DNA from 2 places in the Stenotrophomonas sp. 63632_Sma genome. Region 1 is predicted to be linked to the other one. Evidence: riboswitches for the same ligand, from Rfam matches in the RefSeq annotation. Region 1 holds a riboswitch; the other holds the start of a gene.
What was found. Region 1 has a riboswitch for thiamine pyrophosphate ahead of ACZK45_RS00730 (TonB-dependent receptor). Riboswitches for the same ligand answer to the same signal wherever they lie in the genome.

Region 1 (11,021 bases):
TGCGGGCAGCCAGCCGCACTGGCACAGTCCTCGACCGTTGTCGGCCGCCGCCATCGTCAATGGCACGCGCGGACCGGTGTTCATCAAGCGCCACCACCACAGCGTTCGCAGCGCCGCCTGCCTGGAAGAAGAACACCACTTCATCGCCCATCTCGCTGCCGCCGGCGTACCGGTGGTGCAGGTGCTGGCGGCAACCGATGGCCACACCGCAGTAGAGCACGGCGAATGGACCTTCGAACTGCATGCCGTGGGCGTGGGCGAGGACCTGTACCGCGATGCCGTGTCGTGGTCGTTGCTGACCGATGTCGCGCAGGCCCGCGAAGCCGGCCGCATGCTGGCCCGGCTGCACCGTGCCGCCGCCAGCTATCACGCGCCACAGCGCAGTACCCATCTGCTGGTGGCGCGCGACGATCTGATCCGCGCCGACGATCCCATCGCCGCGATCAAAGCCGAACTGCCCACACGACCGGGGCTGGCCCGCTACCTCGCGCGCATTCCATGGGAAACCCAGCTTCGCCGCGACGTGCTGCCGTGGCATGCCGGCCTGGCCGAACGCCTGCGCGACGAGCCACGGCTGTGGGCGCACAACGACTGGCATGTCTCCAACCTGCTGTGGCGCGACGGGCAGGTCAGCACCGTGCTGGATTTCGGCCTGGCTTCGCCCACCAGCGCACTGTTCGACCTCGCCACCGCGATCGAGCGCAACGCAGTGGCGTGGCTGGAACTGGAGCGCGGCATGGAGGCGGTGCGCATCGACATCGCACTGGCGTTGCTCGACGGCTACCGCGAGGTGCTGCCGCTGTCGGCGGCACGCGTGCACCTGCTGGCCGACCTGCTGCCGATGGTCCATTTCGACTTCGCACTGTCCGAAGTGGAGTACTTCGAAGGCGTCACCGGCTCGACCGCGAACGCGGATGTGGCCTGGCAGCCCTTCATGCTGGGGCACCCGGCGTGGTTCCACGGCGCGCCGGGGCAGGCACTGCTGCAGGCGCTGCACGCGGCAGCCTGAAGGGCACCGGCTCGCAAATCCGTACCATTTGTAGTGAAATGGTCACCTGAAGCGGGGGTGCCTGGATCTGCCAGGCTGAGAGAGTCCCTTGGAACCTGATCCGGTTTGCACCGGCGTAGGGAGCTTTGAGCCGCAGCCACACCCCCGTCATGGCGGTGCACCTGCGCGCCGTCGCTTCGTCTCCCTTGTTGTCCGAAGACGAACCGAATGAACCGCTGCCTGCGCCCCACCCTGCTCTCCCTCGCCCTCTGCGCCGCCTTGCCGCTGCATGCCAGCGAGGCCGACGCTGCCACCGATGCGGCTGCCACCGGCGCCGAGCGCTCGCCCACCGAACTGGCGGCAGTGCGCGTGCAGGCCGGCAAACCCAAGGCCGATACCTCGCGCGTGAACGCCTTCGGTGGTGGTTCCTGGAAGGACACGCCGGCATCGGTGAACGTGCTCGAGCGCGACTATCTCGACCGCCGGCAGGTGCGTTCGCTGTCCGAGCTGGCCAGCAACGATGCCTCGCTGGGCGATGCGTATGCGCCGGTGGGCTACTACCAGAACATCGCCATCCGCGGTTTCGCGCTGGACGCCGCCACCGGCTACCGCTTCAACGGCCTGTCCATCGCCGGCGAACAGCGCCTTGCGCTGGAGAACGTGCAGTCGGTGGAGATCCTCAAGGGTGAAGCCGGCCTGGCCGCAGGCGTGATGGCGCCCGGCGGCATCATCAACTACATCGGCAAGCGCCCGGCCGAAGTGCGCACCGCCACGCTCGGTACCGACTCGGAAGGCTCGCGCTACGTCGCCGTCGATGTCGGCCACTGGATCACCCCGCGTTTCGGCCTGCGCCTGAATGCCGCATGGGATTCCAGCAATTCCTACGTCGAGCACGCCGATGGCCGTCGCAACTTCTACTCGCTGGCCGCCGACTGGCTGATTGGCGAACGCGGCAAGCTGGAAGTGGATGCCAACTACCAGACCAGCTCGCAGCGTTCGGTGTCCGGCTACCAACTGCTGGGCGCGCGTGAGCTGCCGCACGGCGTGGATCGCGAATTCCTGCTCGGCTACCAGCCGTGGCAGCGGCCGGTGGATATCGCCAGCACCAACATCACCGCCCTGCACACCTACGACTTCAACGATGCCTGGCAGTCGCGCGTCTCGGTCGGCCACAGCCGCTCGGTGATCGATGACAACGTCGCCTTCGCCTACGGCTGCTACTACGCCACGCAATGCGCCGATGGCAGCGTACCGGGCAACTACTTCGCGCCCAATGGCGATTACGACGTGTACGACTACCGCAGCCCGGACGACACCCGCCGCAACCAGCAGGCCCGTGCCGAGCTGCGTGGCCGCTTCGAGACCGGCAGCGTCGGCCACCAGCTGACCATCGGTGCCGATTACTTCCGCCGCACCGTGGACAAGCGCCCGAGCGTCAACGAGTACGTCGGCACCAGCAACATTCACGACGCGCAGGTGCCGGTGTTCGAGCCGTCGCCGAAGATGCCAGGGCCGTCCGCACGACGCCTGGACAGCCGCCAGACCGCGTTCTTCGCGCTGGACCGGATGAGCTTCGGTGATGACTGGCAGTGGCTGGCCGGCGGCCGCTTCGTGCGCCTGGACGAGCGTGCCTACGACAAGCGTGGTACCCCGCAGCGGCACAGCCGCCTGTCGCGTTTCCTGCCGCAGACCGCCGTGGTGTGGAAGGCCACCGATCAGCTCAATGCCTATGCCAGCTATGTGCGCGGCATCTCGCTGGGCCAGGAAGCGCCATTCTGGACCAGCAATGCCGACACCTTCCTGCCATCGGTGCAGTCGCGCCAGCTGGAAGTGGGCGTGAAGTACGTGCCGGTCGAGGCGCTGACGCTGGGCGCAGCCGTGTTCCGCATCTCGCAGCCGTACCAGTACGCCAAGCCGGACAGCAGCGACGTCGGCTACACCTTCGTCGAGGAAGGCACGCAGACCCACACCGGCCTGGAGCTGACTGCCAACGGGCAGCTGACAGACGCGCTGCAGATCGTGGCCAGCGCCAGCGTGCTGCAGGCGCGCGCGCGCGACACCGGCACCCCGGCCTATGAAGGCCATCAGTTGGTGAATGTGCCAAAGGTGCGCGCCAGCGTGCACGTGGCCTATGCGCTCCCGTTCGTGCAGGGCCTGGATGTGACCGGCGGCTGGCGCTATGCCGGTGCCAACGTGGCACGCGCCGACGGTGGTGTACGCGCACCGGACTACTCGGTGTTCGATGCCGGTCTGCGCTTCCAGCATCGCCTGCACGAGCGTGCGGTGACCTGGAACCTGTCGGTGGACAACGTGTTCAACCGCTTCTACTGGCGCGATACCGGCAGCAGTGGCGGTGACTACTACCTGTTCCCCGGCGCACCGCGACAGGCCCGCCTGTCGGTGACGTTCGCACTGTGAGCGGCGTCATGCTCGAGTGGACCGCCGCGCTGTGCAGCATCCTTGGCGTATGGCTGATGGCCAAGCGCCGGCTGGTGGCGTGGCCGGTCGGCCTGCTGTCGGTGACGCTGTACGGGCTGGTCTTCGCCGAGGCCAAGCTGTATTCGGACACGCTGCTACAGGTCGCCTTCGGTGGTTTCCTGATCTATGGCTGGCTCAACTGGCGGCAGCACGCCTCCGACGAGGGCAGCGTCCGCATCGTGCCACTGGCACGCGGCAAGCTGCTGCGCGACCTGGCCATCGGCCTGTGTGGTGGCGTGGCGCTGGGTGCGGCCATGCACACCTTCACCGATGCCGCGCTGCCGTGGCTGGACGCGATGCTGACCGCGCTGAGCCTGGTGGGCCAGTGGTGGCAGGCGCGCCGCCACGTGGCCTGCTGGTGGGTGTGGATCGCGGTGGACGTGGTGTACGTGGGCGCGTACCTGTTCAAGTCGCTGCACGTGACCGCCGCGCTGTACGTGTTCTTCCTCGGCCTGGCCGTGTTCGGCCTGCGCGCATGGAGCGCAGCCGCGCGTGAACCGCAGGTGGCAACGCAGTAGCGCCACGCCATGCGTGGCCGGGGCTTACCGGTAGTCACCAACCTTGGTTGGCGCGCGTGCCGACCAAGGTCGGCATCTACCCAACACATCCACGCAGGGCCTGAATCTACTGCACCCGCAAGATCAGTAGAGCCACGCCATGCGTGGCTTGGGGCTACCGGTAGTCGCCAACCTTGGTTGGCGCACGCCTGCCGACCAAGGTCGGCATCTACCCAACACATCCACGCAGGGCCTGAATCTACTGCACCCGCAAGATCAGTAGAGCCACGCCATGCGTGGCTGGGAGCCTACCGGTAGTCGCCAACCTTGGTTGGCGCACGCCTGCCGACCAAGGTCGGCATCTACCCAACACATCCACGCAGGGCCTGAATCTACTGCACCCGCAAGATCAGTAGAGCCACGCCATGCGTGGCTTGGGGCTACCGGTAGTCGCCAACCTTGGTTGGCGCACGCCTGCCGACCAAGGTCGGCATCTACCCAACACATCCACGCAGGGCGTGGATCTACTGCACCCGCAAGATCAGTAGAGCCACGCCATGCGTGGCTAGGGGCCTACCGGTAGTCGCCAACCTTGGTTGGCGTGCGCGTGCCGACCAAGGTCGGCATCTACCAGGCGCATCCACGCATGGCGTGAATCTACTGGGTAAGCAGCAGGCCCAGCCGCAGCGGCTGACGCATGTCGGCCGGTGGCGCGGCCTGCAACGGCGCGGCCTGCAGGGTCGCGCGCAGGTCGGCGTCGACCTGGGCGTCGCCCAGGCTGTCGAATTCGAGTTTCGAAATGCGGCCATCCGCCGCGATCCACACGCTCACCGACAACGGCGTCGGCGTATCCGGGTGTGCCTGCATCCATTCCAGCACGCGCTGCGCCTGCGGGTCCTGCTCCTGCTGCAGGCGCTGCTGCAGCTGGCCACCCACGGCGGCGGCATAGGCCATCCAGTGTGCGGGAGCCTCCTGCGCGGAAACGCTGGCACTACCAAGTGCGAGCGCACCGAACAACGCGGCCAGCGGCCGCCACCAGCGGCGTGCGCCGGTTGTGTTCCTTGCCATCGCCATCGCCCGCCCCTGCGCTCTCATCCAACGTCTGATGGTCGGCGCGGTAGATGACAGGCAGATGGCGGGCGGCGCTGGCCGGCGCGATCAATCGCCCAGGTCGGCCAGCACCTTGCGCGAGGGCGCGAAGAAGGTCACGCCGGTGGTGGCGGTGGAGAAGTCGAGGATGCGGTCATGCAGCGGCGCAGGATTGCCGATGAACATGCGCTCGAGCATCTTCTCGATCACCCACAGGCGGCGGGTATAGCCGATGAAGTAGGTGCCGTATTCGCCACGGCCCGGGTTGGCGAACGGCATGTTGTCACGCAGGATCTCGTGCTCGCCGTCGGCGTCCTCGATGGTGCACAGGGTCTTGTGCGATTTCTGTGCATCGGCCGGTGCATCGTCCAGCTCGATGTTGTCGTGCTTGGTGCGGCCGATGATCGCTTCCTGCGCCTCGGTCTTCTGCGCGCGCCAGGCATCAAGATTGTGCAGGTACTTCTGCACCACGACGTAGCTGCCACCGGCATGCTCCGGATCTTCATCGCCCACGATGGTGGCTTCCGGCAACGACAGCCCTTCCGGATTGGCGGTGCCGTCGACGAAGTCGAGCAGGTCACGGCCATCGAAATAACGGAAGCCGGCCACATCATCGACCGTTTCCACCGCATCGCCGAACGCCATCAGCAGGTTGCGCTCGAATGCCACGATCAGGTCCATGGTGCGCGCACGGATGTGGTACAGCAGGTCACCCGGCGTGGACACCGCGGTGTGAGTCGCGCCCTTGATCTCGCGGAACGGCTTCAGTTCACGCGGCGGCGTGGTGCCCACCAACGGCTGCCACACGCGGTGACCAATGGCCACATTGCAGGTGAAGGTGCGCTCGATTTCACGGATGGCAGTGTTCTTGATCAGGTCATCGGTGCTGGCCAGCACCTCGCGTGCCTTGGCGATCGACGCCTCGTCATCCTTCACTTTCAGCACCAGGAACGCCGCCGAATGGGTGAGCGGCGCGGTGATCTGCTGCGGCTCGTTGTCGAGCGTGTGGTTGAGGGCGGTGATCGGTGCGGGCTGGGAGTTCACGGCGGTTCCTGCTGGCTTGAGGCGGGCGCATCGCGTGTGGCGATGTGCGGGCGATCATAGCGGAACCGCCTGACCGGGGACGGAGCGGTTCTCGTTCCGTCCACCGGCGAAGGTACGAAGACCTCAATCCATATCACTCCAGACCGCCAGCTCGTAGCCATCCAGATCGCGGAAGTGGAAGCGGCGGCCACCGGGGAAGGCGAATACCGCCTGCACCACCTCGCCACCGGCGGCAATCACGCGCTGCTGGGCGTCGGCAAGGTCCGCGCAGTAGAGAATCACCAGTGGGCCGCCCTGCGCACGTACCGGTGTGTCGGACACGAAGCCGCCTTTCAGGCGGCCGTCGTCGAACTCGGTGTAGGCCGGGCCGTAGTCCGTGAATTTCCAGCCGAATACCTCGCCGTAGAAGCGCTTGCTGCGGGCGATGTCGGCGACGTTGAATTCGATGTTGTCGATGCGGCGCTCGGCATCGCGGGGTGCGGCGTGGCTCATGGCGTGACTCCTGGGTGGGAGCCCCAGCTTCGGTCAGCGCGGCACGGCGGTCTTGAACAAAACGGCCATCATCGGCCCCATTCCAGGCGCAGCTGCCGTGCGGTCATGCTGGCAAGCTCGCGCGCCTCACGGCTGAGGTGGGCCTGGTCGGCATAGCCGGCATCAGCGGCCAGCATCGCCAACGAGTGCTGCGGCAGCGCGCGGCTATGGCGAAGAAAGCGCTGCAGGCGCAGGATGCGCTCCAGCGTCTTGGCGCCGTAGCCGAACTGCGACTGGCTGAAACGGCGCAGGCTGCGCGGGCTCAGGTTCAAGCCTGCCGCCAGCTCGTCCAGCGTAGCTTGGCCACGGCCAAGCGCGTGGAACAACACATGAGCCCGTTGCGCCTGCACGTCGAGGGCCGCCGCGCCCATGTGCTGTTGCAGGCACTGCGCCATCCGCTGCAATCGTTGAGCCGGCGCGGTATCGCCAATGGAAGCAGCGGCTGCTGTGGCCCATCCGCCCTTCAGATCGGCCAACGGCACCGCCTGTCCAATGATGCCGGCCAGTGGCAGTCCCAGCGCGGCCAATGCCTGGCCAGGTCGGAAGCGTGCCCCCAGTACCTGTGCACCGGGTGCCAGTGCCGGATGTGCAGCCACCCGATCCGGGCCGACCACGAACAGCGCGCCGTCGCGCCAGAGGATATCCACGCAGCCATCGGGCAATACGGTGATGTGCCCATCGGCATCGGCAGGGAGCTGGCTCTGCCACAGCTGGCCGAAGTGGCCACGCAGCGGCGCAGGCACCAGATGCTCCTGGTAGGCCATGCCAGTACCTGCGAGGGAGGAAGGGTCGCCCATGCCGCATTGTGGCGCCACAGGGCCCATAAAAGTGAAGCCCGGCGCGAGGCCGGGCTTCGGTTGGCGTGTGGGAGAGAGAGAGAGTCACACGCCAGCACAACACGCACTAACGACAGGCGTTTGTTACCAGGTGAAGCGCGGGCCCACGAACCACTCGCGGTCGCCGGCCTTGGCCAGCTTCACTTCGCCACTCAGGCCCCAGTTCTGGTTGAACTTGGCGGTGGCGCCGACGCGGCCGTAGAACTCGCCGTCCGGGTTGTAGCCGTGCTTCTTGCTGAAATCTTCGTAGCCGGCCATCACGTAGCCTTCCACGTACGGGTTGAACGCGGTGCGCACGCCCACTTCGGTGGAGTAGCCGTTGAAGTCCAGGCCGCGCTTCTCGTCGTACTTCTGGTACGCAACACGGGCCACCAGGTCGGTGTTCGGTGCGATGCCGTAGTTGTAGCCGACACCCAGGCGCCACTGGTCGACGTCATTCTTGAACTTGTCGGTTTCCTGGGCGCTGTAGTCGCCAAAGACGTGGAAGTTCGGGTGCACCGCAACGGAACCCTTCACCTTCCAGCCATCGGCGTCGCCGCCCTTGGCATCGGTGTTCACGTAGCCGCCTTCAACGTAGTTGTACGACAGGCCATCGGTTGCCGATGCAGCGAACGGCAGAGCAGCCAGAAGACCCAGGGCAAGCAGCGAATTCTTGTTCATCGGGACACACCTTTAATTATTTTGGTTTCGTCGACCGCCTCCCGGGAGGGGGAGAGAGAGGAGGCGGTCGACAGGTGTGAATTATCCGTTAGGGGGTCTAATCAACCCTGAATATTGAACTGACTGGTGTATAAATAAGGCTGGCGTTCAGGGAACTCCGCATGGCATTGCTGTCGGCTTCTTACGCGCATCACGCTCGATGCTTGATGCGGGCACTGATCCTGATCGCCTCGCCGATCGCGCTGCTGCAGGCACAGGCGGCTGAGCGTGTCGGTCCTGCCGGGCACATCGTCGTACAGACAGACGATGTCACGCGCTTCTTCAAGGTGCTGGACGCCAACCATGGGCGCCCAAGCGCCGATGATCTGCAGCACGGCTATCTGGATGCGGGTACGGATGCCCTGCGCAGCTTCACCGACAGCCGTATCGGCTCGATGGAGCGGCTGGCCAGGGCCATCCAGGACAAGCCGGCATTGTTTGCGAAAGCGAGAACCTGCGCGACCGCATTGCCATCGATCCGCACGCGCGTCGCCGCTGCCGTCGATCAGCTCGGCGCCTTGTTGCCGTCTGCGCGCTTTCCTCCGGTCACCGTACTGGTGGGCCGCGGCAACAGTGGTGGCGTTACCACCGAAGCAGGCGTGGTCATTGGACTGGAAGCGCTGTGCAATGCGGACTGGATGCAGGCCGATGCAAGCGACCGCTTCGTGCACCTGATCGCCCATGAGTACGTGCACGTGCAACAGCCCGGCGCGCGCGTTGATGTCGAGCAGCCCACCCTGCTCTATCAGACGCTGCTGGAAGGCGGCGCCGAATACGTGGCCGAACGGATCTCCGGGCAACCGGCCAACGCGCATCTGCAGCGTTGGGCGCAGGGTCGCGAGTGTGCGCTGGAGCGCGCGTTCCTGCAGGACAGCATGGGTACCGATCTTTCGAGGTGGCTGTACAACGGCCCCGGCGACGATACGCGCCGCGGAGATCTCGGCTACTGGATCGGCTACCGCATTGCCCACGCCTATGTTGCGCGCGCGCCCGACACGCCCAACGCCATCGCCGAACTGCTGGATGTCCAGCCTGGAAACGCTGCAGCGCTGCTGGAAGCAAGTGGATGGCAGCCTGCGTGCGGAGCAGGCGAAAGCACACAGACGCACATGCCGTGATGCCGGCTTCATGCAGGTGAATGGGTGATATTGAACAGGCACAAGGCGATACGCCGGTGCAGATCAGCTCGCTTGATCCCGCTTGTTAAGGTTCGTTGATTTACAGGCCTTCACAGCCCATCCACGTACTCAAATTCCAGCTGAAAGCGCTTGGTAGCGCCGGGAACAAACGCCGCTATATTCCAGCTTCCCCAGACGAAGGAGGGAGTGGAATGAAACTGACCTCGCAACACATGAAGATGGCCCGTGCACTCAGCGTGGCGCTCATCGCCACCGTGAGCCTTGGCGCTTGCGCCTCTTACAAGAACGAGTTTGCAACGATCAACTCGCGTCTCGACCAGCTCGATGTAAAGGTGCAGGGCGCCGCCCAGAGTGCCGAGTCCGCCAACCAGTCGGCGCAGCAGGCCAACCAGCGTCTGGACCAGATCGAAGGTCGCGTGCAGCAGCTTGAAAGGGCACCAGCGGGCCGCAAGCCGCGCGGCTGATCGCTCCCTCACCGTTTGAACTGATCCACCTCTGTATCGGGAACCAGTGGCCTTCGCCGGCCACTGGCATCCTTCCACCAAGATTGCACTGCAAGGAGCCGTCCCATTCGTACCTCCTCCTCCCCTGCGCGCCGCGCCCTCCATGCCGCACTGGCCATGGCACTGGCCGTTGCGTGCAGCGGCGTAGCCAACGCCAGGGACAAGGACGCACCTGCACCCCTGGTCGCCGCAGTCGATGAACTGCCCGCTGACCAGAGCGTGTCCGAGACGGTGATCGAACTGGCCGGCTGGGTAGTCGCCAGCAAGGACAACCAGGGTTATCCGTTCGCAATCATGGACAAGGCGGCTGCGCAGGTACTGGTCTTCGGCGGAGACGGCAAGCTGCGCGGTGCCGCACCGGCGCTGTTCGGTTCGGCCATCGGCGATCACTCCGCACCCGGCGTTGCCAAGCTCGCGCTGAGTGCGATTCCAGGCCATGACCGCACCACGCCTGCTGGCCGCTTCATTGGCGGCTACGGCCCCTCCGACGATGCCGGGCGCGTGCTGTGGGTGGACTACGATTCCGCCGTTTCGATGCACCCGCTGCCGCCAGGCACTCCGAAAGAGAAGCGCGCCGAACGGCTGGCATCACCTTCGCCGGACGACAACCGCGTTACGCACGGCTGCATCAACGTCACGCCTGCGTTCTACGAGCAGATCGTGCAATCCACGTTCGAGAAGGGCGGCGTGTTCTACATCCTTCCGGACAAGGATTCGATCGCGAAGACGTTCCCGGAGTTCGCGCAGAGCCGGGGCGAAGCAAAGGACGAAGACGAGAAAGGCGCGCGGCGCGCGAGCAAGTAACAGACGCTTTGCCTGCGGCCTGTTGACGATGCGAGCCTGCGCTGCAGGCAGAGGTTCCCGGGTGCGCTTCTGGCAGGCCCCACCTGGACCCCACTCATCGCGGACGTCCCACCCTCGTGGCGCTGCCCATATGGACCGGATGAGGCATCGCTCTCTCACGGCGTCAAAGAATCCTTGAGTTCATGAGGATTTTTTGCAGGCTGGACGCCTTTGCAGATAAATCCTTATTTCAATGAGGATTTTCTTGCATCCAGCTCTTTTGCGAAAAAATCCTCAAGATCGAAAGGATTCCAAGGAATCCTGGGTTTTGCGCGAAGAATCCTCACTGCAGTGAGGATTCTATGGTATAGACGATGGGTCGAATCCAGAGCGTCAGGCTCTGCTGGGGGAGTTCCCATTGAAGATCAGGCTTG
Region 2 (11,021 bases), 1.0 Mb from region 1:
TCCTTGGCCTTCTCCGGGTCCAGCCCGAGATGGAACTGGTCTTCCCAGCGGAACTCGAAGCGCGCCTTGCTCAGCGCGTTGTCGCGCACCTGCGCGCCGGGGTGTCCCTTGGCCAGGTCGGCCGCATGCGCGGCGATGCGGTAGGCCATGATGCCGTCGCGTACGTCCTGGCGGTTGGGCAGGCCGAGGTGCTCCTTCGGCGTCACGTAGCAGAGCATGGCCGTACCAAACCAGCCGATCATTGCCGCACCGATCGCGCTGGTGATGTGGTCGTAGCCCGGTGCGATGTCGGTGGTCAGGGGGCCCAGCGTATAGAACGGCGCTTCGCCACACTCGCGCAGCTGCTTGTCCATGTTCTCCTTGATCAGCTGCATCGGCACGTGGCCGGGGCCTTCGATCATGGTCTGCACGTCGTGCTTCCAGGCGATCTTCGTCAGTTCGCCCAGCGTCTCCAGCTCACCGAACTGCGCAGCGTCGTTGGCATCGGCGATGCAGCCCGGGCGCAGGCCATCGCCCAGCGAGAAGGTCACGTCGTAGGCCTTCATGATTTCGCAGATGTCTTCGAAATGCGTGTAGAGGAAGTTCTCCTTGTGGTGTGCCAGGCACCACTTGGCCATGATCGAGCCACCGCGGCTGACGATGCCGGTGACCCGCTTGGCGGTGAGCGGAACATAGCGCAGCAGCACGCCAGCGTGGATGGTGAAGTAGTCCACGCCCTGCTCGGCCTGTTCGATCAGCGTGTCACGGAAAATTTCCCAGGTGAGCGCCTCGGCGCGGCCGTCGACCTTCTCCAGCGCCTGGTAGATCGGCACGGTACCGATCGCCACCGGCGAGTTGCGGATGATCCACTCGCGGGTCTCATGGATGTGCTTGCCAGTGGACAGGTCCATCACCGTGTCACCGCCCCAGCGGATCGCCCACACCAGCTTCTCCACCTCCTCGGCAATGCCCGAGGAAACAGCGCTGTTGCCGATGTTTGCGTTGATCTTGGTCAGGAAATTGCGGCCGATGATCATCGGCTCGCTTTCCGGATGGTTGATGTTGTTGGGCAGCACCGCACGGCCGCGGGCGATTTCGTCGCGCACGAACTCCGGGGTGATGATCTTCTGGATCGAAGCGCCGAACGCCTCGCCCGGGTGCTGCTGCAGCAGCCCGGCATCGCGGATCGCGTCCAGCCGCTGGTTCTCGCGGATGGCGACGAATTCCATTTCCGGCGTGATGATGCCGCGGCGCGCGTAGTGCATCTGGGTGACGTTGGCACCTGCACGCGCACGGCGAGGCAGGCTGCGCGCGGGGAAGCGCACCGCATCAAGCTTCGGGTCATGCTCGCGATCGCGACCGAACGAAGAGCTCAGTCCTTCCAGCCGCTCGGTATCACCGCGTTCTTCCACCCAGCCGCGACGCAGTGCCGGCAAACCAGCGGACAGATCGATGCGCACCTCCGGATCGGTGTACGGGCCCGACGTGTCGTAAACGGTCACCGGTGCATTCTCTTCGCCGCCGAACAAGGTCGGCGTGCGGGTCAGCGCGATCTCGCGCATCGGCACCTGCAGATCCGGGCGTGAACCGGGCACGTGGATCTTGCGCGAGCCGGGAATGGGCCGGGTCACGGATTCGGAGAGTTGCTGGGCCTGTTGCTGCAGGGCGGAGAGCTGTGCGTTCATCGGGCATCGTCCAGGAAGGTCAGGGACGAAGCGGCGGCGCACTGCTGCCGCGCCCGGACGGTCCTTGGGCGGAGTCCGGGCATGGCTGCACTACAAAGCTTCCCTACGCCGGTATGAGCCGGATCAGGTTCCAAGGGACTGTCTCAACCGTGGCCACATGGCCGCGGTACCCCCGCTTCTTGGTGTGCATTAGAGCATAGAACGCACTGCAGCTCCTGGTGGTTCCATCCACGCACGGCGTGGATCTGCTGTTTCTGTATTAACAGAACCGTGACATCGCATTCAGTAACGTGCACGCGCATCGTGCCGCTGCGGCCGGTGTTTCCCCGCCGCCTCCGCGGCCCCTGCCCGGTCTGTGCTGCATGTCGCCGGCCCCTCGCAGCAAGCTCTGCTCGCTCCCCTCAATCCCTTGATCGGAGAAGCTCCTTCATGGTGTTTCGCGTTTCCATCGCACTGGTTCTGCTTCTGGTGCTGCTTGCCGGTGTTGCACCCGGCCCCTTCAATACCGTGGTGCAGTCGGTACTGGCCGATGTCATCCGCAGTGTCGGCTGGCTCTATCTTCTGGTCGTGTTCCTGGCACTGACGTTCCTGATGTATCTGGCATTCGGTCGCTTCGGCAACCTGCGCATCGGCGGTGAAGATGCCGAGCCGGAGTTCTCGCGCGCCAGCTGGATGTCGATGCTGTTCGCCGCCGGCATGGGCATCGGCCTTGTGTTCTGGGGCGCCGCCGAGCCGATTTCCCACTTCACCAAGCCTCCGGAAGGCCTCGCACCGCAGAGCATGGACGCGGCGCGGGCTTCGATGCGCTATGCATTCTTCCATTGGGGTCTGCATCCATGGGCGATCTACGCGCTGATCGGCCTGGCCATGGCCTGGTTCCAGTTCAACCGCAATGGCCGTGGACTGGTCAGTGACATGCTGCAACCGATCATCGGCCGGCACCATCGCGGCTGGATCGGACGCGTGGTCAACATCGCCGCGGTTGTTGCCACTGCCATTGGCGTGGCCACCACGCTGGGCTTCGGCACCATCCAGATCGCTGCCGGCATGGAACGCGTGTTCGGCTTGCACGCGGGTGTGCCACTGCAGCTGACCATCATCGCCATCGCGTTCGTGCTGTACATGGCGTCCACCGCCAGCGGAGTCGAGCGCGGGGTGAAGTGGCTGTCCAACTTCAACCTTGCGCTGGCCGCGCTTCTTGCGGCCACCGTACTGGTGCTGGGTCCGACCGGATTCATCTTCGATACGTTCACCACCACACTGGGGTCGTACCTCAACCAGCTGGTGACGATGAGCCTGCGCATGTCGCCGTTCTCGGGCAGCACATGGGTGGCGGACTGGACCATCTTCTACTGGGCGTGGTGGATTTCCTGGGCCCCGTTCGTCGGCTCGTTCATCGCGCGCATCTCGCGTGGGCGCAGCGTCCGCGAGTTCGTCATCGGCGTCGTGCTGGCACCCACGGTGCTGGGCTTCTTCTGGTTCGCGGTGTTTGGTGGTACTGCGCTGTGGGCGCAGATCTTCGGCCACGCCGACCTGGTGCAGGCGCTGGGCAATGGCTATGAAACGGTGCTGTTCACCCTGTTTGACAGCATGCCGCTGCCCTTGCTGCTTTCCTGCATCGCACTGGTGCTGCTGATGATCTTCTTCGTGACATCAGCCGATTCGGCGGTGCTGGTACTGGCCAGCATGTCCACTGACGAGGCAGGCGATCCGCCGTTGAAGCGCAAGCTGGCCTGGGGCATCGCGGTGGCGCTGATTGCAGCGGCGTTGCTGCTGGCCGGTGGCCTGGATGCACTGCAGGGCATGATCACGATTGCGGCGTTGCCATTCGCGCTGCTGATGGTGCTGGTGATGGTGTCGCTGTACCGGGTGCTGGACCAGGAGTACACGCGCGAGCGGCGGCAGGCGCAGCGCCAGCGGCACATGATCGATGCGTGGATCGCGCGCGAGATGGCGGCGCAGGAGGAGACCCAGGCGGAGGCGGCGCGCGCGCACGATCAGGATTGAGTGGGTTTTGCAGCCTGCGGCTGCACCGCTCTTTCAAGCAAGTGCAAATTCAAAAGCCAGGGCAGCTCTGGGTTTCTGCTGGTTGGGCGGGGCGGTGTGGGTAGGCAGGACACGCCGTAAACCCGTCCCTGGGGGCTCGATGGCGCCATCCATGGCGCCAACGGTCCTGCCTACCCACACCGCCCCACCCCCGACAGGTTACGTGTGACGGTTGGTCCATCCACGCCATGCGTGGATGAGGTGTATCGGAAAACAAGAAGGGGTCGGATCCGTTTTCCTGTGGAAAACGGATCCGACCCCAACCCACAGCACGCGGCTGTTGCTGTTGCCTTTGATCTTGATCTTCTTTTTTCTTTTCCTGCGGTGATGGCCACGGAAACTGTCAGGGGCCGGGCGGGTGGGCTGGGCGGGGGTGTCCGCGGCATGGATGCCGCGGCCAAGCCTCCAGGGACGGATTCACGGCGTCCCCCGACCAGCCCACCCGCCCGGCCCAATCACATGATCCCGCTTCCACGAACCATCACCGCGGAGGGGGCTGCGCCCGGTGGCCGGGAAACCTCAATACCCCGCCGCCTGCCCATCCTTTCGACTCTCAGACGCACCGTAGTAAACGCCGGATTCCGGATCACGCATGATCGCCTGATACCCACCATACGGACCGTCGGCGAACACGATGCGATGCCCCTTGCGCATCAACGCACGCACCGTTTCATACGGGAAGCCGGTTTCCAGATTCACTTCACCACCGTCGGTCATCGCCGTGGCCTGACCTGTCGGTTCAGTCGAGCCCTCGTGCTGGATGCGCGGTGCATCACCGGCTTCCTGCAGGTTCATGCCGAAATCCACAAGGTTCATCACGATCTGCGCGTGGCCCTGCGGCTGCATCGCGCCCCCCATCACGCCGAAGCTGGCATACGGCTTGCCGCCCTTGGTGATGAACCCCGGGATGATGGTCTGGAAGGGACGCTTGCCCGGCGCGTAGCCGTTGGGATGGTTCTTCTGCAGCACGAACATCTCGCCACGGTCCTGCAGAATGAAACCCAGACCGGGCGGTGCCATGCCGCTGCCCATGCCACGGTAGTTGGACTGGATCAGCGAAACCATCATGCCGTCGGCGTCGGCCACGGTCATGTAGATCGTGTCGCCCTCCTCCAGCTGCTTCGGCGTGCCCGGCTGCACTTCCTTCAGCGCCTTGTCCATCGAGATCAGTGCGCGGCGCTGTGCGGCGTACTCCTTGGAGATCAGCTTCTGCACCGGCGCCGGCTGGAACGCCATGTCGGCATAGAAGCGCGCACGGTCGGCGAAGGCCAGCTTCTTCGCTTCAACGAACAGGTGCACATGCTCCGGTGAACCGAAGGGAATCTTCGAGAAGTCGTAGCCTTCCAGCACGTTGAGGATCTGCAGCGCGGCGATGCCCTGGCTGTTCGGCGGCAGCTCCCACACGTCGTAGCCGCGGTAGTTGCTGCTGACCGGTTCGACCCACTCACCGTGGTGGTCAGCCATGTCCTGGTAGCTCAGGTAGCCACCGTTGGCCTTGAAATAGTCGCCGATGGTGCGGGCGATATCGCCCTTGTAGAAGGCATCACGGCCGCCGTCGGCGATTTTCTGCAGCGTGCTGGCCAGATTCGGGTTCTTCCACATCTCGCCCTTGCGCGGGGCATGGCCGTTGATCGTGAACTGTTCCTTGAAGCCCGGGTACTGTGACAGCTTGGGCACCGAGCGGTCCCAGTAGTAGGCGATCACCTCGGCCACCGGATGGCCCTCGCGGGCGTAGCGGATCGCCGGCGCCAGGTTGTCGGCCATCGGCTTGCGGCCGAAGCGGTCGTGCAGCGCGAACCAGCCATCGACTGCGCCGGGCACGGAGACCGGCAGCGGGCCGGTAGCCGGGATGTCCTTCAGGCCACGGCGCTGGAACTCGGCCAGGGTGAGTGACTTCGGCGAACGGCCCGAGCCGTTGTAGCCGTAGAGCTTCTGCGTCTTCGGGTCCCACACGATGGCGAACAGGTCGCCCCCGATGCCGTTGCCGGTGGGCTCCATCAGGCCGAGCGCGGCGTTGGCGGCAATCGCCGCGTCCACCGCCGAGCCACCGCCCTTCATCACGTCCAGCGCGATCTGGGTGGCCAGCGGCTGCGAGGTGGCGGCCATCGCATGCGGGGCGATCACCTCCGAACGGGTGGCAAAGGTGTGGCCGGTGATGCGGTCGGCGGCAGAAGACAGTGCGGGCACAGCGGCCAGTAGAGCAGCGGCCAGCAGGGAACGGGCAAGGCGTCGGGACACGGTCGGGTTCCGATGGAAGGGTGGTCCCTCGATCTTCGCCGCTGCGGCCTTCACGCGGTATCGGGCAGAGGTCATGGACGTTGATCCTGGGATGGGGTGCGGAAGCTCCGCACCCGCCAAGGCGAAAATCCGCCGGATTCCGCGCAAAAGCCGGCCTGAAAGGAGTGAATTGGGGTTCACCGAAACACTTTCAGCGGCAACCATCCTTGTGCCGCAAGCGATTGCGCTGGATGCACCGGAAACCGATGGAAAATCCGTTGCGAGGGTTGACAGCGCCGAAACGGCTGTGTTTCTCTCGATCACATGTTGCATCACAACACGCCACCGCGAACCCACATCGAAGCCGCCGACATCGGCGCCGCTTCGCTGCGTTCGATTCTTGTGCTCGTACTTATTACCCAACCAACAGGTGCGGGACGAGCCAGCGTGTAAGCAACAAACACACCGGAACTCTTCAAAAACCCGCACCCGCCCCGGTGCGGGTTTTTTCATTTCAGAACCTGGTTTCAGACGCAACCACCATGCACAACGCCGATCGCACAACCCGGACCTGCACCACCGCGACGCCTCGTGGTGGCTGTGCCTGTGCAACGCGCGGCGCCTCCTCCACCGCTTTCCCCTGACCGGCCGGCACGTCACCTCGACGACCGGCCGTTCTTTTTTCTTCCCACCGCAAGGAACCTCCCCCATGAGCACCAACGACCTGCCCCAGACCAAGATCGCCGTCATCGGCTACGGCAGCCAGGGCCGCGCCCACGCGCTGAACCTGCGTGAATCCGGCTTCGATGTGGTGGTAGGCCTGCGTCCGGGCGGCCCGACCGAAGCCAAGGCGCAGGCCGATGGCTTCACCGTGATCGCGCCCGCTGAAGCGGTGAAAGACGCCGACCTGGTCGCCGTGCTGACCCCGGACATGGTGCAGAAGAAGCTCTACAACGACGTGCTGGCGCCGAACATGAAGCAGGGCGCCTGCCTGCTGTTCGCGCATGGCCTGAACGTGCACTACGGCATGATCGAGCCGCGCGCCGACCTGGACGTGGTGCTGGTTGCGCCGAAGGGCCCGGGTGCGCTGGTGCGTCGTGAGTATGAGATCGGGCGCGGCGTACCGTGCATCTGGGCGGTCTACCAGGATGTCAGCGGCAAGGCTGCGCAGCACGCGCAGGCCTATGCGGCCGGCCTCGGCGGCGCTCGCGCCAACCTGATCCAGACCACCTTCAAGGAAGAGACCGAGACCGATCTGTTCGGCGAGCAGGCGGTGCTGTGCGGCGGTGCCTCGGCACTGGTGCAGGCCGGTTTCGAAACCCTGGTCGAAGCCGGTTACCAGCCGGAGATCGCCTATTACGAAGTGCTGCACGAACTGAAGCTGATCGTGGACCTGTTCTACGAAGGCGGCATCTCGCGCATGCTGGAGTTCATCTCCGAGACCGCGCAGTACGGCGACTACGTCAGTGGCCCGCGGGTGATCGACGCCGGTACCAAGGAGCGCATGAAGGAGGTCCTGAAAGACATCCAGGACGGCACCTTCACCAAGAACTGGGTAGCCGAATACGAAGCGGGCCTGCCGAACTACAACAGGTTCAAGCAGGCCGACCTGGAGCACCCGATCGAAAAGGTAGGCAAGGAACTGCGCGCCAAGATGGTCTGGTTGCAAGGACAGGCCGCGTAACCGCGCGGCCCTCCCCCACCCGCTTTGCAAGGTTCCCCCATGAACTCTTCGACACATCGCAGCGCGCCGCCCAACGGCGCGCGCTGGCTGACCCAGGCGCTGGAGGCCGAAGGCGTCCGCACGCTGTTCGGCTATCCCGGTGGCACCATCATGCCGTTCTACGACGCGCTGGTGGATTCGTCGCTGAAGCACATCCTGGTACGCCATGAGCAGGGCGCGGCGCTGGCCGCCAACGGTTTTGCCCGCGCCAGCAACCAGGTGGGTGTCTGCGTGGCCACCTCCGGCCCGGGCGCCTCCAACCTGGTCACCGGCATTGCCGATGCGATGCTGGATTCGGTACCGATGGTCTGCATCACCGGCCAGGTCGGCACGCCGCTGCTGGGCACCGACGCCTTCCAGGAACTGGATGTGTTCGGCCTGACGATGCCGATCGTCAAGCACAGCTGGCTGGTGCGCAGCGTCGATGACCTGCCGCGCGTGGTCGCCGATGCATTCCGGATCGCCCGCGAAGGCCGGCCCGGCCCGGTGCTGATCGACCTGCCCAAGGACGTGCAGCTGGCCGATGCCAGTCATCTGCCAGCGCACGTGCCGAGCAGCATCGAGCCGCCGCCTGCGCCGGCCGAAGCGGCCATCGCCGAGGCCATCGCCGCACTGGCAGCCGCCGAAAAGCCGGTGGTCTACGCCGGTGGTGGCATCGCGCTGGGCGACGCGGTGCAGGACCTGCGCGACTTCGTCGAGGCCAGTGCCATCCCCACGGTGATGACCCTGCGTGGGCTGGGCGCGTTGCCGGCCAACCACCCGCAGTCGCTGGGCATGCTGGGCATGCACGGTACCCGCGCGGCCAACATGGCGGTGCAGGAAAGCGACCTGCTGCTGGTGCTGGGTGCGCGCTTCGATGACCGTGCCACCGGCAAGCTGGCCGAGTTCGCACCGTTCGCCCGCGTCGTTCACATCGACGCCGACGCCTACGAGATCTCCAAGCTGCGCAGCGCCGACGTCGCCGTGCCCGGCAACGTCGGCCATGCCATCCGCGCCCTGCGTGCGGCCTTCCCCTCCCCCAAGGCCCACCAGGACGCATGGCGCAAGCGCTGTGCACAGCATCGTGATCGTTTCGCTGCGCGTTACGACGCCCCCGGCCAGCATATCTACGCCCCGGCGCTGCTGAAGCGCCTGAGCGAGCTGGCACCGGCCGATGCAGTGATCGCCTGCGATGTCGGCCAGCACCAGATGTGGGTCGCCCAGCACTGCCGTTTCAACCACCCGCGCAATCATCTGACCAGTGGCGCGCTGGGCACCATGGGCTTCGGCCTGCCGGCCGCGATGGGTGCGCAGTTCGCATACCCCGAGCGCACCGTGGTGCTGGTCTCCGGCGACGGCAGCTTCATGATGAACGTGCAGGAGCTGGCCACCATCGCGCGTTGCCGCCTGCCGGTGAAGATCGTGCTGCTGGACAACAGTTCGCTGGGCATGGTGCGGCAGTGGCAGGAGCTGTTCTTCGCCGAGCGTTACAGCGAGATCGACCTGTCCGACAACCCGGACTTCGTGGCACTGGCACAGGTGTTCGGCATCGCCGCCACCCGCATCGACAACCGCGACGACGTGGAAGGCGGCCTGGCCGCGCTGCTGGCCGAGCCCGGCCCGGCGCTGCTGCACGTGGCCATCGATGCCCGCGCCAACGTGTGGCCGCTGGTGCCGCCGAACACCGCCAACAGCACGATGCTGGAAAGCAATCCCGCCCACGCCCGCCAGGAGACCCCCAATGCAATACCGGCTTGACCTGGTGCTGCACCCGGCCGAAGGCGCGCTGCTGCGCGTGATCGGCATGGCCGAACGCCGTGGCTTCGCGCCGCGTGCGATCAGTGGTGCGCCGGTGGCCGCCGACGATGGCCGCTGGCACCTGCAGCTGGTGGTGGATGGCCAGCGTCCGGCGGAAACGCTGTGCCGGCAGATCGAGAAGATCTACGACTGTGTGTCCGTGCAGGTCACCGCCGTGGAAGGAGCATCCGTATGAACGCCCGTACCGTAGCGACCACGGTGCCGGTACGGAGGCGTCTTCTTCGCCGCCCGCGCCCGCATGCGGCGGTCTTCTGCACTGCGCTGGTGGCCCATGCCGGCCGCTGACACCAGCCAGGAAAGCGATGTCGGCGACGTAAGCGTCGCCGACGTACTGGCGGCGCAGGCTCGTCTGCGCCGCTTCCTGCCGCCCACCCCGCTGCACCATGCCGAGCGCTTCGGCACCTGGCTGAAGCTGGAAAACCTGCAGCGCACCGGCTCCTACAAGGTACGCGGTGCATTGAACGCGCTGCTGGCCGGCCGCGAGCGCGGCGACACCCGGCCGGTGATCTGCGCCTCGGCCGGCAACCATGCCCAGGGCGTGGCGTGGGCGGCCTACCGCCTGGACGTGCCGGCCATCACCGTGATGCCGCACGGCGCACCGGCCACCAAGATCGCCGGCGTCGCCCACTGGGGCGCGACCGTGCGCCAGCACGGCACCAGCTATGACGAGGCCTACGCCTTCGCGGTCGAACTGGCACAACGCCACGGCTACCGCTTCCTGTCCGCGTTCGACGATGCCGATGTGATCGCCGGCCAGGGCACGGTCGGCATCGAGCTGGCCGCACACGCGCCGGACGTGGTGATCGTGCCGATCGGCGGCGGCGGGCTGGCCTCCGGCGTTGCGTTGGCACTGAAATCGCAGGGCGTCCGCGTCGTTGGCGCGCAGGTGGAAGGCGTCGATTCGATGGCCCGCGCGATCCGCGGTGACGTGCGCGAGATCGCCCCCGTTGCTTCGCTGGCCGACGGCGTGCGGGTGAAGATTCCCGGCTTCCTGACCCGCCGCCTGTGCACCTCGCTGCTGGACGACGTGGTGATCGTGCGCGAAGCCGAACTGCGCGAAACCCTGGTCCGCCTGGCACTGGAAGAACACATCATCGCCGAGGGTGCCGGTGCGCTGGCGCTGGCCGCCGGCCGCCGCGTCGCCGGCCGCCGCAAGTGCGCGGTGGTCTCCGGCGGCAACATCGATGCCGGCGTCCTCGCCGGCCTGCTCACCGACATCCGCCCGCGCCCACCACGCAAACCACGGCGACGGCGCAGCGAAACACCGCGCTCGCCCGCCAAGGCCAGCGCCATCGCTTCCCCCACCTCTTCCCCTTCCCCCCTGCAAGCCGTCGCACCCGCTGTCGAGGAGATTTCCCTGTGACCACCATCGAACGAATTACCACCCCGCGCATCCGCATCTTCGACACCACCCTGCGTGACGGCGAGCAGTCCCCCGGCTGCAGCATGAGCCCGCCGCAGAAGCTGGTGATGGCGCGTGCGCTGGACGAACTGGGCGTGGACATCATCGAGACCGGCTTCCCGGCCAGCTCGCAGTCCGACCGTGAGGCGATGGCACTGATCGGCCGCGAACT

Region 2: it holds a riboswitch for thiamine pyrophosphate, as region 1 does, so the genes downstream of both, thiC (phosphomethylpyrimidine synthase ThiC) here and ACZK45_RS00730 (TonB-dependent receptor) in region 1, are expected to answer to the same signal.

What each region holds. Positions count from the first base shown of each region.
Region 1 is NZ_CM151220.1:152,151-163,171, reverse strand. It holds gene ACZK45_RS00735 (phosphotransferase enzyme family protein) at 1-1,009, shown strand, start outside; TPP riboswitch at 1,053-1,148, shown strand; gene ACZK45_RS00730 (TonB-dependent receptor) at 1,217-3,406, shown strand; gene pnuC (nicotinamide riboside transporter PnuC) at 3,415-3,984, shown strand; gene ACZK45_RS00720 (hypothetical protein) at 4,621-5,037, opposite strand; gene ACZK45_RS00715 (Dyp-type peroxidase) at 5,122-6,096, opposite strand; gene ACZK45_RS00710 (VOC family protein) at 6,220-6,588, opposite strand; gene ACZK45_RS00705 (helix-turn-helix transcriptional regulator) at 6,657-7,424, opposite strand; gene ACZK45_RS00700 (OmpO family porin) at 7,548-8,123, opposite strand; gene ACZK45_RS00695 (DUF2268 domain-containing putative Zn-dependent protease) at 8,330-9,280, shown strand; gene ACZK45_RS00690 (hypothetical protein) at 9,493-9,765, shown strand; gene ACZK45_RS00685 (hypothetical protein) at 9,922-10,608, shown strand.
Region 2 is NZ_CM151220.1:3,856,191-3,867,211, forward strand. It holds gene thiC (phosphomethylpyrimidine synthase ThiC) at 1-1,664, opposite strand, end outside; TPP riboswitch at 1,747-1,848, opposite strand; gene ACZK45_RS17940 (BCCT family transporter) at 2,094-3,671, shown strand; gene ggt (gamma-glutamyltransferase) at 4,230-6,023, opposite strand; gene ilvC (ketol-acid reductoisomerase) at 6,637-7,611, shown strand; gene ilvG (acetolactate synthase 2 catalytic subunit) at 7,651-9,387, shown strand; gene ACZK45_RS17960 (ACT domain-containing protein) at 9,371-9,622, shown strand; gene ACZK45_RS17965 (threonine dehydratase) at 9,719-10,810, shown strand; gene ACZK45_RS17970 (2-isopropylmalate synthase) at 10,807-11,021, shown strand, end outside.